2 regions of the Streptomyces sp. NPDC104367 genome follow, and region 2 is predicted to be linked to the other one. Evidence: riboswitches for the same ligand, from Rfam matches in the RefSeq annotation. Region 2 holds a riboswitch; the other holds the start of a gene.
What was found. Region 2 has a riboswitch for ZMP and ZTP ahead of ACZ619_RS33825 (glycine hydroxymethyltransferase). Riboswitches for the same ligand answer to the same signal wherever they lie in the genome.
Positions count from the first base shown of each region.

Region 1: it holds a riboswitch for ZMP and ZTP, as region 2 does, so the genes downstream of both, ACZ619_RS07810 (bifunctional 5,10-methylenetetrahydrofolate dehydrogenase/5,10-methenyltetrahydrofolate cyclohydrolase) here and ACZ619_RS33825 (glycine hydroxymethyltransferase) in region 2, are expected to answer to the same signal.

Region 1 covers NZ_JBVJND010000004.1:114,294-118,693, forward strand. The annotation lists gene ACZ619_RS07800 (hypothetical protein) at 1-332, shown strand, start outside; gene ACZ619_RS07805 (hypothetical protein) at 233-796, shown strand; gene ACZ619_RS07810 (bifunctional 5,10-methylenetetrahydrofolate dehydrogenase/5,10-methenyltetrahydrofolate cyclohydrolase) at 978-1,826, opposite strand; ZMP/ZTP riboswitch at 1,851-1,933, opposite strand; gene ACZ619_RS07815 (hypothetical protein) at 1,951-2,118, opposite strand; gene ACZ619_RS07820 (nuclear transport factor 2 family protein) at 2,106-2,471, opposite strand; gene ACZ619_RS07825 (hypothetical protein) at 2,645-2,938, shown strand; gene ACZ619_RS07830 (ABC transporter ATP-binding protein) at 3,043-4,400, opposite strand, start outside.
Region 2 covers NZ_JBVJND010000028.1:125,423-129,822, forward strand. The annotation lists gene ACZ619_RS33810 (ATP-binding protein) at 1-175, shown strand, start outside; gene ACZ619_RS33815 (Uma2 family endonuclease) at 279-872, shown strand; gene rocD (ornithine--oxo-acid transaminase) at 883-2,088, opposite strand; ZMP/ZTP riboswitch at 2,193-2,283, shown strand; gene ACZ619_RS33825 (glycine hydroxymethyltransferase) at 2,317-3,771, shown strand; gene trpS (tryptophan--tRNA ligase) at 3,925-4,400, shown strand, end outside.

The DNA of each region.
Region 1 (4,400 bases), on a different contig from region 2:
CCCCCACCCTCGACCAGAACGACACCGGCCTGGGCTCCGGCGGCCCGGTCGCCCTGCCCGACCCGGCCTTCGGCACCCCCAGCACCCCAGGCTCCTGGTCCGGATCGGCAAGGACGGCCGCCTCTTCCCGCTCGACCGCGACGACCTCGGCGGCCGGAGCCGGGGCAGCGGCGGCACCGACCGGGTCCTCGGCTCCTTCGGACCCCACGAAGGCGTCTGGGGCCACCCGGGCATGTTCGGCGGCGAGGGCGGCTACGTCTACACCATCGGCAGCCGCGGCCCGCTGCGCGCCTTCCGGTACGGCGTCACCGGCACCGGTCCGCCCGCGCTGAGCAACACCGGCTCCAGCACCGACACCTTCGGCTACACCTCGGGCTCACCGGTCGTCACCTCCACCGGCACCACCGCCGGTTCGGCCGTCGTCTGGGCCGTGCGCGCGGACGGCTCCAGCGGCTCCAACGCCCAACTGCGCGCCTACAGCGCCGTACCGGTCGACGGACACATGAAGCTGCTCCGGTCCGCCCCGATCGGCACGGCCTCGAAGTTCTCGGTACCGGCCACCGACGGGGGACGCGTCTACGTCGACACCCGCGACGGCCACCTGCTGGCCCTCCGGCGCGGCCCTGACCGGCGACGCCGTCGACCTCGGCACGGTGCCCGTCGGCGGCACCGGCACGGCCGCGGCCACGGGGCGACACCCAGCCCGCCGACACCCGGGGCGTCGACCTCCAGTGGCATGTCGTCCACCCCCGGCAGACGTCCTGGCCGGCGCCCGCCGCCGGCACCACCGCGGTGAGCAGGGCGCAGCCCGGCCCAGGAAACAGACCGGGCGCCGCCGGCGCAGCGCCGGTACCGCTGCTCGTACGCGTGACGCAGCTCCCGGCCCCGGTCCGCCGTACGGCGCCACGAGGTGCCCAACCGCGTACGGCGTGCGGGCCGCGGACGTCATGGAGTACGGCGCCCGGCTGCGCTGACCCTCACACCCCGAGCTGCCGGGCGGCCGCCTCGACCGTCTGCTCCAGCAGGACGGCGATGGTCATCGGACCGACACCGCCCGGCACCGGCGTGATCAGCGAGGCCCGCTCGACGGCGGAGTCGAAGTCGACGTCACCGATGTTCCCGTCGTTGTAGCCCGCGTCGAGCACGACCGCGCCCGGCTTGACGTCCTGCCCGCGGATCAGACGCGGCCGGCCGACGGCGGCGACCACGATGTCCGCCTCGCGGACGGCCGCCGACAGGTCCCGGGTGCGGGAATGGCAGTAGGTCACCGTGGCGTCCCGGGCGAGCAGCAGCATGCCGGCCGGCTTGCCCAGGATCGCGCTGCGCCCGACGACCACCGCCCGCTTCCCCGCCGGGTCGACGCCGTACGCGTCGAGCAGGCGCAGGATGCCGCCGGGCGTGCAGGAGACGAAGCCCGGCAGACCGAAGCTCATGGCGGCGAACGACGCGAAGGTCACGCCGTCCACGTCCTTCTCCGGCGCGATCGCCTCGAACGCGGCCCGCTCGTCGACGTGTTCGCCCACCGGGTGCTGGAGCAGGATGCCGTGCACCGCCGGATCGGCCGACAACTCCCGCAGGGTGCCGACGAGTTCCTCGGTGGTCGTGGTGGCGGGCAGGGCCACGTGCCGGGAGGCGATACCGGCCTTGCGGCTGCGGTTCTGCTTCATCCGGACGTAGGTGACGGAGGCGGGGTCCTCGCCGACCAGCACGGTCGCCAGACACGGCGTGACGCCGGTGCGTGCGGTGAGACCGGCGGCCCGCCGCGCGCTCTCCTCGACGATACGGCGGGCGACGGCGGTTCCGTCCATGAGACGGGCCTGGGTCATGGGCACACTCCTGAGCCGATCGGTTCTGATCGCCCAGGCGCACGGCATCGACAGTGCGGACCGCTCCCCGGTGGTGCTCCACCTCAGCGCCAGTCACGGTCCGCCCCCAGCGTAACCGAGCCGGTCAGCGCCGCTCGCGGCGGTGCGCGTGCCGCAGGATCGCCCGCAGCAGCAGGACCGACGCCCGGGGACGCGCGCGGCGGGCGTGTCCCAGCGTGGCCCGCGCCGAGAAGGTCCAGGTCAACCGGGAGCTGACCTGGACCCTCGCGGTCCGTGCGACTACTCGTCCCATGCCTGGATCATGATCTGCTCGGTGATCTTCCCGTCGCGCAGCGTGATCATCGACTCGGCGAGCACCCGGACGCCGTCCTCGTACTCGCAGGACTCGCTGAAGGCGGCCCGGTCGCCCTGCACGATGCACTGGTCCAGCGTGTGCGTCATGTCGCGGCTGTAGACGTCGTCCAGCATCGCGGCGATGTCCTTGCGGCCGTGCAGGACCTTGGGACGGCTGGGCTGGGTGTTGCGGTCGACGATGCGGATCTCCGCGTCGTCCGCGTAGAGCGACAGAAGGGTGTTCCCGGTGTTCCCCTCTATGGCCCGGCGCAGTGTGTCGGTGTCGAAGGTGGAGCCTGTCGCGGTGCCCATGATGACCTCCTGGGGGAGCCCGCGGTCCGATGCGGAGCGGACCGCGAGGGCCCCTCACCACGAGCGTCCTCCGCCCCGCCGGGCTCGGCAAACGCAGGGCCGGCGCTCCTCCTGACGGGTGAGGGCGGCCGGCAGCCCGTGTCCGGCCCGGCGCCGGGGCCGTTGCTGAGGACATGATCTCAACACGACGTATCGTCGCCGCCGTCGGTCTGGCCGTCGGGGTCACCGGCCTCGCCGCGCCGCTGGCGAACGCGGCCGACGCGAGCGCCCAGCACCCCGGGAAGCTCACCGCGCTCGGCACGCTCGACTCGCTGGCCCGCAGCGACATCCCCGTGGAGTACCAGGACCGCATCCCGAAGGTCTCGGAGCAGGTGCAGGGACTGAACGACGTCCACAAGCTGAGCGAGCTGCACCAGGTGACCGACCTGGCCGCGCCGGTCATGGGCCTGGTGCCGGGTATCGGGTAGTGACCGTCCCGACCGCATCCCGAGGGCCGTCCCGCGAGGGGCGGCCCTCCGCCGTGGCGCCGTGACATTGGGACGCCGTGGGACGCCGTGACGCCTTGACGGCGTCAGTGCCCGGTGGCGAGGAACTGCGTCGCCGCCAGCTCCGCGTACAGCGGGTCGGACGCCACCAGCTCCCGGTGCGTGCCCACCGCGCGGACCTCCCCGGCGTCCATCACCACGATCCGGTCCGCCATGGTCACCGTCGACAGCCGGTGCGCGACCACCAGCACCGTGGTCGACCGCGCCACGTCGGCGACCGTGTCCCTGAGGGCCGCCTCGTTCACCGCGTCCAGCTGCGAGGTCGCCTCGTCGAGCAGCAGCAGCCGGGGCCGGCGCAGCAACGCCCGCGCGATCGCCACACGTTGGCGCTCACCGCCCGACAGCTTGGTGCCGCGGTGCCCGACCGGTGTGTCCAGTCCCTGCGGCAGCCGCGCGACCAGCCCGTCCAGCCGGGTCGTCTTCACCACCCGCGTCACCGCGCCCTCGTCCGCCTCCGGGTTGCCGAGGAGCAGGTTGTCCCGGAGCGAGCCGGACAGCACCGGGGCGTCCTGCTCGACGTACCCGATGGCCGAGCGCAGCTGCGGCAGTTCCCAGTCGGAGAGGGGACGGCCGTCGAGGGTGATCACGCCGGACTCGGGGTCGTGGAACCGCTCGATGAGCGAGAAGACGGTGGTCTTGCCGGCGCCGGACGGGCCGACGAACGCGGTCATGCCCCGTGCCGGAACCGCGAAGCTGACCCCGTGGTGGACGTAGGGCAGTTCGCCGGAGTAGCGGAAGCGCACGTCGGTGAAGGCGACGGCGGCCGGTTCGGCGCCGGGGGCCGGCAACTCGGCCGGTGCGGAGGCGGGTTCGGCGGGCAGTTGCAGCGCCTCCTGGATCCGGGCGAGCGCGCCGGCGCCGGTCTGGTACTGGGTGACCGCGCCGACGACCTGCTGGATCGGCGACATCAGGTAGAAGACGTAGAGCAGGAACGCCACCAGCGTGCCCACCCCGATCGCGCCGGTCGCCACCCGGGCGCCGCCCACCGCGAGCACCGTGATGAACGCCAGCTGCATCGCCAGCCCCGCCGTGTTGCCCGCCGCGGCCGACCACTTGGCGGCGCGCACGCTCTGCCGCCAGGACTCCTCGGCGGCCGCGTGCAGCGCCTGCTCCTCCCGGTGCTCGGCGCCCGAGGCCTTCACCGTGCGCAGGGCGCCCAGCACCCGCTCCAGCGAGGCGCCCATCACGCCCACCGCGTCCTGGGCCCGGCGGCTCGCCCGGTTGATGCGCGGCACGATGAGGCCCAGCACCGTGCCCGCCCCGGCGATCACCGCGAGCGTGACGGCGAGCAGCACCGGGTCGACCACCCCCATCATCACGACCGTGGCGACGAGGGTGAGGCCGCCGGTGCCGAGCGCGACCAGCGAGTCCGTGGTGACCTCGC
Region 2 (4,400 bases):
GTGGCGTGGTGTCCGTACGATGCGCGCCGAGCCCGACGCAGCGGGTGGTCCCACCGTCGTGCTCGGCCTGGACGAGGGCCCGGCGTTGCGGGTGCCCGCCGCGGAGCCACTGGTCGTACGGGACGGCGGCCCGCTGGGATCACCAGGTACGGTCACTCGGTTCGGTGATCGCTGAGATCCCTGCCCCCGATCCCCCGCCGTACAGTGCGAACCATGTCGCGTGAGCGTGCAGACACTCCCCGTGGGGGCTTCGGCCAGGCAACGAAAGAGGTGGCACCTTGAGCACCCCGGCTCATCACCCGATTCCCGTCCGCCGTGGGCACCTGCGCGAAGCCGCCGAGAGCATCGAGCAGGCCACCGGCATGAAGGTTGAGATCATCGGAGGAACGCTCGTGATGTCGCCCAGCCCGAGCGGCAGGCGCGCCGGGATCGTCATCGACCTGCGCGATGCCGTCCGCCCCGGCCTTTCGGCTTCGTACGAGGCGTTCGAGAACGTGTCCGTTCCGATGCCTGATGATCCGGACGACTACGCGACCCCGGACCTGACCATCGGCCCCCGTGCGTTCAAGGACGACGACGGGTGGCTCCTCGACTCCGACGCGGTCGAACTGGCCGTAGAGGTCATCTCTCCGTCCGAGCGGCTCAAGGGCATCAACGAGAAGACCGCGTGGTACGCGGCCGCGGGCGTCGCCCGTCTCTTGCAGGTCGACCCGCGGACCGGCACGTGGTCGCTGTTCGGCCGGCCCGGGGAGGGCGAGTACCGGAGCGTCGTCCATGGCAACTACGGCGAAGAGGTGCCGTTGCCCGCCCACCTCGGTGGCGAGTTGTCCACGGCCGGACTCGGCCTGTACGGGACGCGGCCGGGACGCTGACCGCGGTGCCTCACCCGCTCAGCACCTCCCACAACTGCTCGACCCCCCACTCCAGGTCCTCCTCCTCCACCACCAGCGGCGGGGCGATCCGCACGGTCGTCCCGTGCGTGTCCTTCAGCAGCACCCCCCGCTCCATCAGCCGCTCCGAGACGGCCCGTCCCGACCCCACCGCCGGATCGACGTCCACCCCCGCCCACAGCCCCCGCCCCCGCACGGCCGTCACCCGTCCGCTCCCGGCGATCTCCGCAAGCCGCCGGTGCAGCACCTCGCCCAGCTCGGCCGCCCGCTCCTGGAACTCCCCGGTCCGCAGCATCGCGATCACCTCCAGGGCCACCGCGCAGGCCAGCGGGTTCCCGCCGAAGGTGGACCCGTGCTCGCCGGGCCGGAAGACCCCCAGCACCTCCGCGCTCGCGACGACCGCCGACACCGGCAGCACCCCGCCGCCCAGCGCCTTCCCGAGGACGTACACGTCCGGGACGACCCCCTCGTGCTCGCACGCGAAGGTCCGCCCGGTCCGCCCCAGCCCCGACTGGACCTCGTCGGCGACGAAGAGCACGTTCCGCTCCCGGGTCAGCTCCCGCACCGCCGGCAGGTAGCCGGCCGGCGGCACGATCACCCCCGACTCGCCCTGGATCGGCTCCAGCAGCACGGCGACCGTGTTCTCGGTCACCGCCGCCCGCATCGCCGTCAGGTCGCCGTACGGCACGATCTCGAACCCGGGCGTGTACGGCCCGAAGTCCGCCCGCGCCTCCGGGTCCGTCGAGAAACTGATCACGGTCGTCGTACGCCCGTGGAAGTTCCCGCCCGCGACGACCACCTTCGCCATCTCCGCCGGCACCCCCTTCACCCGGTACCCCCACTTCCGGGCGGTCTTCACCGCGGTCTCCACCGCCTCCACCCCGGTGTTCACGGGCAGCACCATCTCCATCCCGCACAGCTCGGCCAGCTCCGTGCAGAACGCGGCGAACCGGTCGTGGTGGAAGGCCCGGGACGTCAGCGTCACCCGTTCGAGCTGCGCCTTCGCCGCCGCGACCAGCCGGGGGTGGCCGTGCCCGAAGTTCAGCGCCGAGTACCCGGCGAGGAAGTCCAGGTAGCGGCGCCCCTCGACATCCGTCATCCACGCGCCGTCGGCCGTGGCGATCACCACCGGCAGCGGGTGGTAGTTGTGGGCGCCGTGCGCTTCGGCGGCGGCGACGAGGGCTTCCGTAGTGGTCACGACGACTCCAGAGAACGCGGCGAGATGCCCCCCTTTACTACCCTCTGCACCTGCCCGACTGGTGGACGCCACGACCCTCCGGCCCGGCGTGCCCGGTAATGTGACCAGCGGGCCGTGACTGGCGCGCTGGGATGGGACCGACCATCGGGGAGCGGCCCGCGTCGTGATCGAGTGCCGTGCGCCTGGGCCGCAACCGTGAACGCCGAACGCCACGTCCGGAGGTCCCGAATGACCGACAAGTCCGCGCCCCTGTCCACCGAGTCCACCGCCTACCGCGCCGCCCTCGACGTGATCCGCGCGGTCGAGCCGCGGGTCGCCGACGCGATCGGCCGGGAGGTCGCCGACCAGCGCGAGATGCTCAAGCTGATCGCCTCCGAGAACTACGCCTCCCCGGCGACCCTGCTCGCGATGGGCAACTGGTTCAGCGACAAGTACGCCGAGGGCACCATCGGCCGCCGCTTCTACGCCGGCTGCCGCAACGTCGACACCGTCGAGGGCCTCGCCGCCGAGCACGCCCGCGAGCTGTTCGGCGCCCGGCACGCCTACGTCCAGCCGCACTCCGGCATCGACGCCAACCTGGTCGCCTTCTGGGCCGTCCTCGCCGACCGCGTCGAGGTGCCCTTCCTGGCGAAGACCGGCGTCCGCCAGATCAACGACCTCTCCGAGGCCGACTGGGCCGAGCTACGGCAGGCCTTCGGCAACCAGCGGATGCTCGGCATGTCCCTGGACGCGGGCGGCCACCTCACCCACGGCTTCCGCCCGAACATCTCCGGCAAGATGTTCGACCAGCGCTCCTACGGCACCGACCCGGCCACCGGTCTGATCGACTACGACGCGCTGCGCGCCCAGGCCCGTGACTTCAAGCCGCTGATCATCGTCGCCGGCTACTCCGCGTACCCGCGGCTGGTGAACTTCCGGATCATGCGCGAGATCGCCGACGAGGTCGGCGCGACCCTCATGGTCGACATGGCGCACTTCGCCGGTCTGGTCGCCGGCAAGGTCCTGACCGGCGACTTCGACCCGGTCCCGCACGCCCAGATCGTGACCACGACCACCCACAAGTCGCTGCGCGGCCCGCGCGGCGGCATGGTCCTGTGCGACGACTCCCTCAAGGACCAGGTCGACCGCGGCTGCCCGATGGTCCTCGGCGGCCCGCTCCCGCACGTCATGGCCGCCAAGGCGGTCGCCCTGGCCGAGGCCCGGCAGCCCGCCTTCCAGGACTACGCCCAGCGCATCGTCGACAACGCGCGCGCGCTGGCCGAGGGCCTGATGCGCCGGGGCGCCACGCTGGTGACCGGCGGCACGGACAACCACCTCAACCTGATCGACGTCGAGTCGTCGTACGGCCTCACCGGCCGCCAGGCCGAGACGGCCCTGCTCGACTCCGGCATCGTCACCAACCGCAACGCGATCCCGGCCGACCCGAACGGCGCCTGGTACACCTCCGGCATCCGCATCGGCACCCCGGCGCTCACCACGCGCGGCCTCGGCACGGCCGAGATGGACGAGGTCGCGGGCCTGATCGACCGCGTCCTGGCCGCCACCGAGCCGGGCACGACCAAGTCCGGCGCCCCGTCGAAGGCCTCCCACGTCCTGGACGAGAAGGTCTCGACGGAGATCGCCCAGCGCGCGACGGACCTGGTGGCGGGCTTCCCGCTGTACCCGGAGATCGACCTCGGCTGAGCCGGCCTGCCTCCCGGGGCGCGGGGCCGCATCCGTGTGCGGCTCCGCCGCGGGGCGCGAACGGCCATCACCGGCCCGCAGTCCCCCGCGCCCCGGGACCGCCCTCCCACCGCCGGGCCATTCCCACCCTCACCCTCTGAGAGAATGGTGAGCATGGCCTCTGATCGACCCCGCGTGCTCTCCGGCATCCAGCCCACCGCCGGCTCGTTCCACCTGGGCAACTACCTCGGCGCGGTCCGCCAGTGGGTAGCCCTCCAGGAGTCCCACGACGCCTTCTACATGGTCGTCGACCTGCACGCGATCACGATCCCGCAGGACCCCGCGGACCTGCGCGCCAACACCCGCCTCGCCGCCGCCCAGCTGCTCGCCGCCGGCCTGGACCCGGACCGCTGCACCCTCTTCGTGCAGAGCCACGTCCCCGAGCACGCCCAGCTCGCCTGGGTCATGAACTGCCTCACCGGTTTCGGCGAGGCCGGCCGTATGACCCAGTTCAAGGACAAGGCGGCCAAGCAGGGCAGCGACCGCGCCTCCGTCGGCCTGTTCACGTACCCGATCCTCCAGGTCGCCGACATCCTGCTCTACCAGGCCCACGAGGTGCCCGTCGGCGAGGACCAGCGCCAGCACGTCGA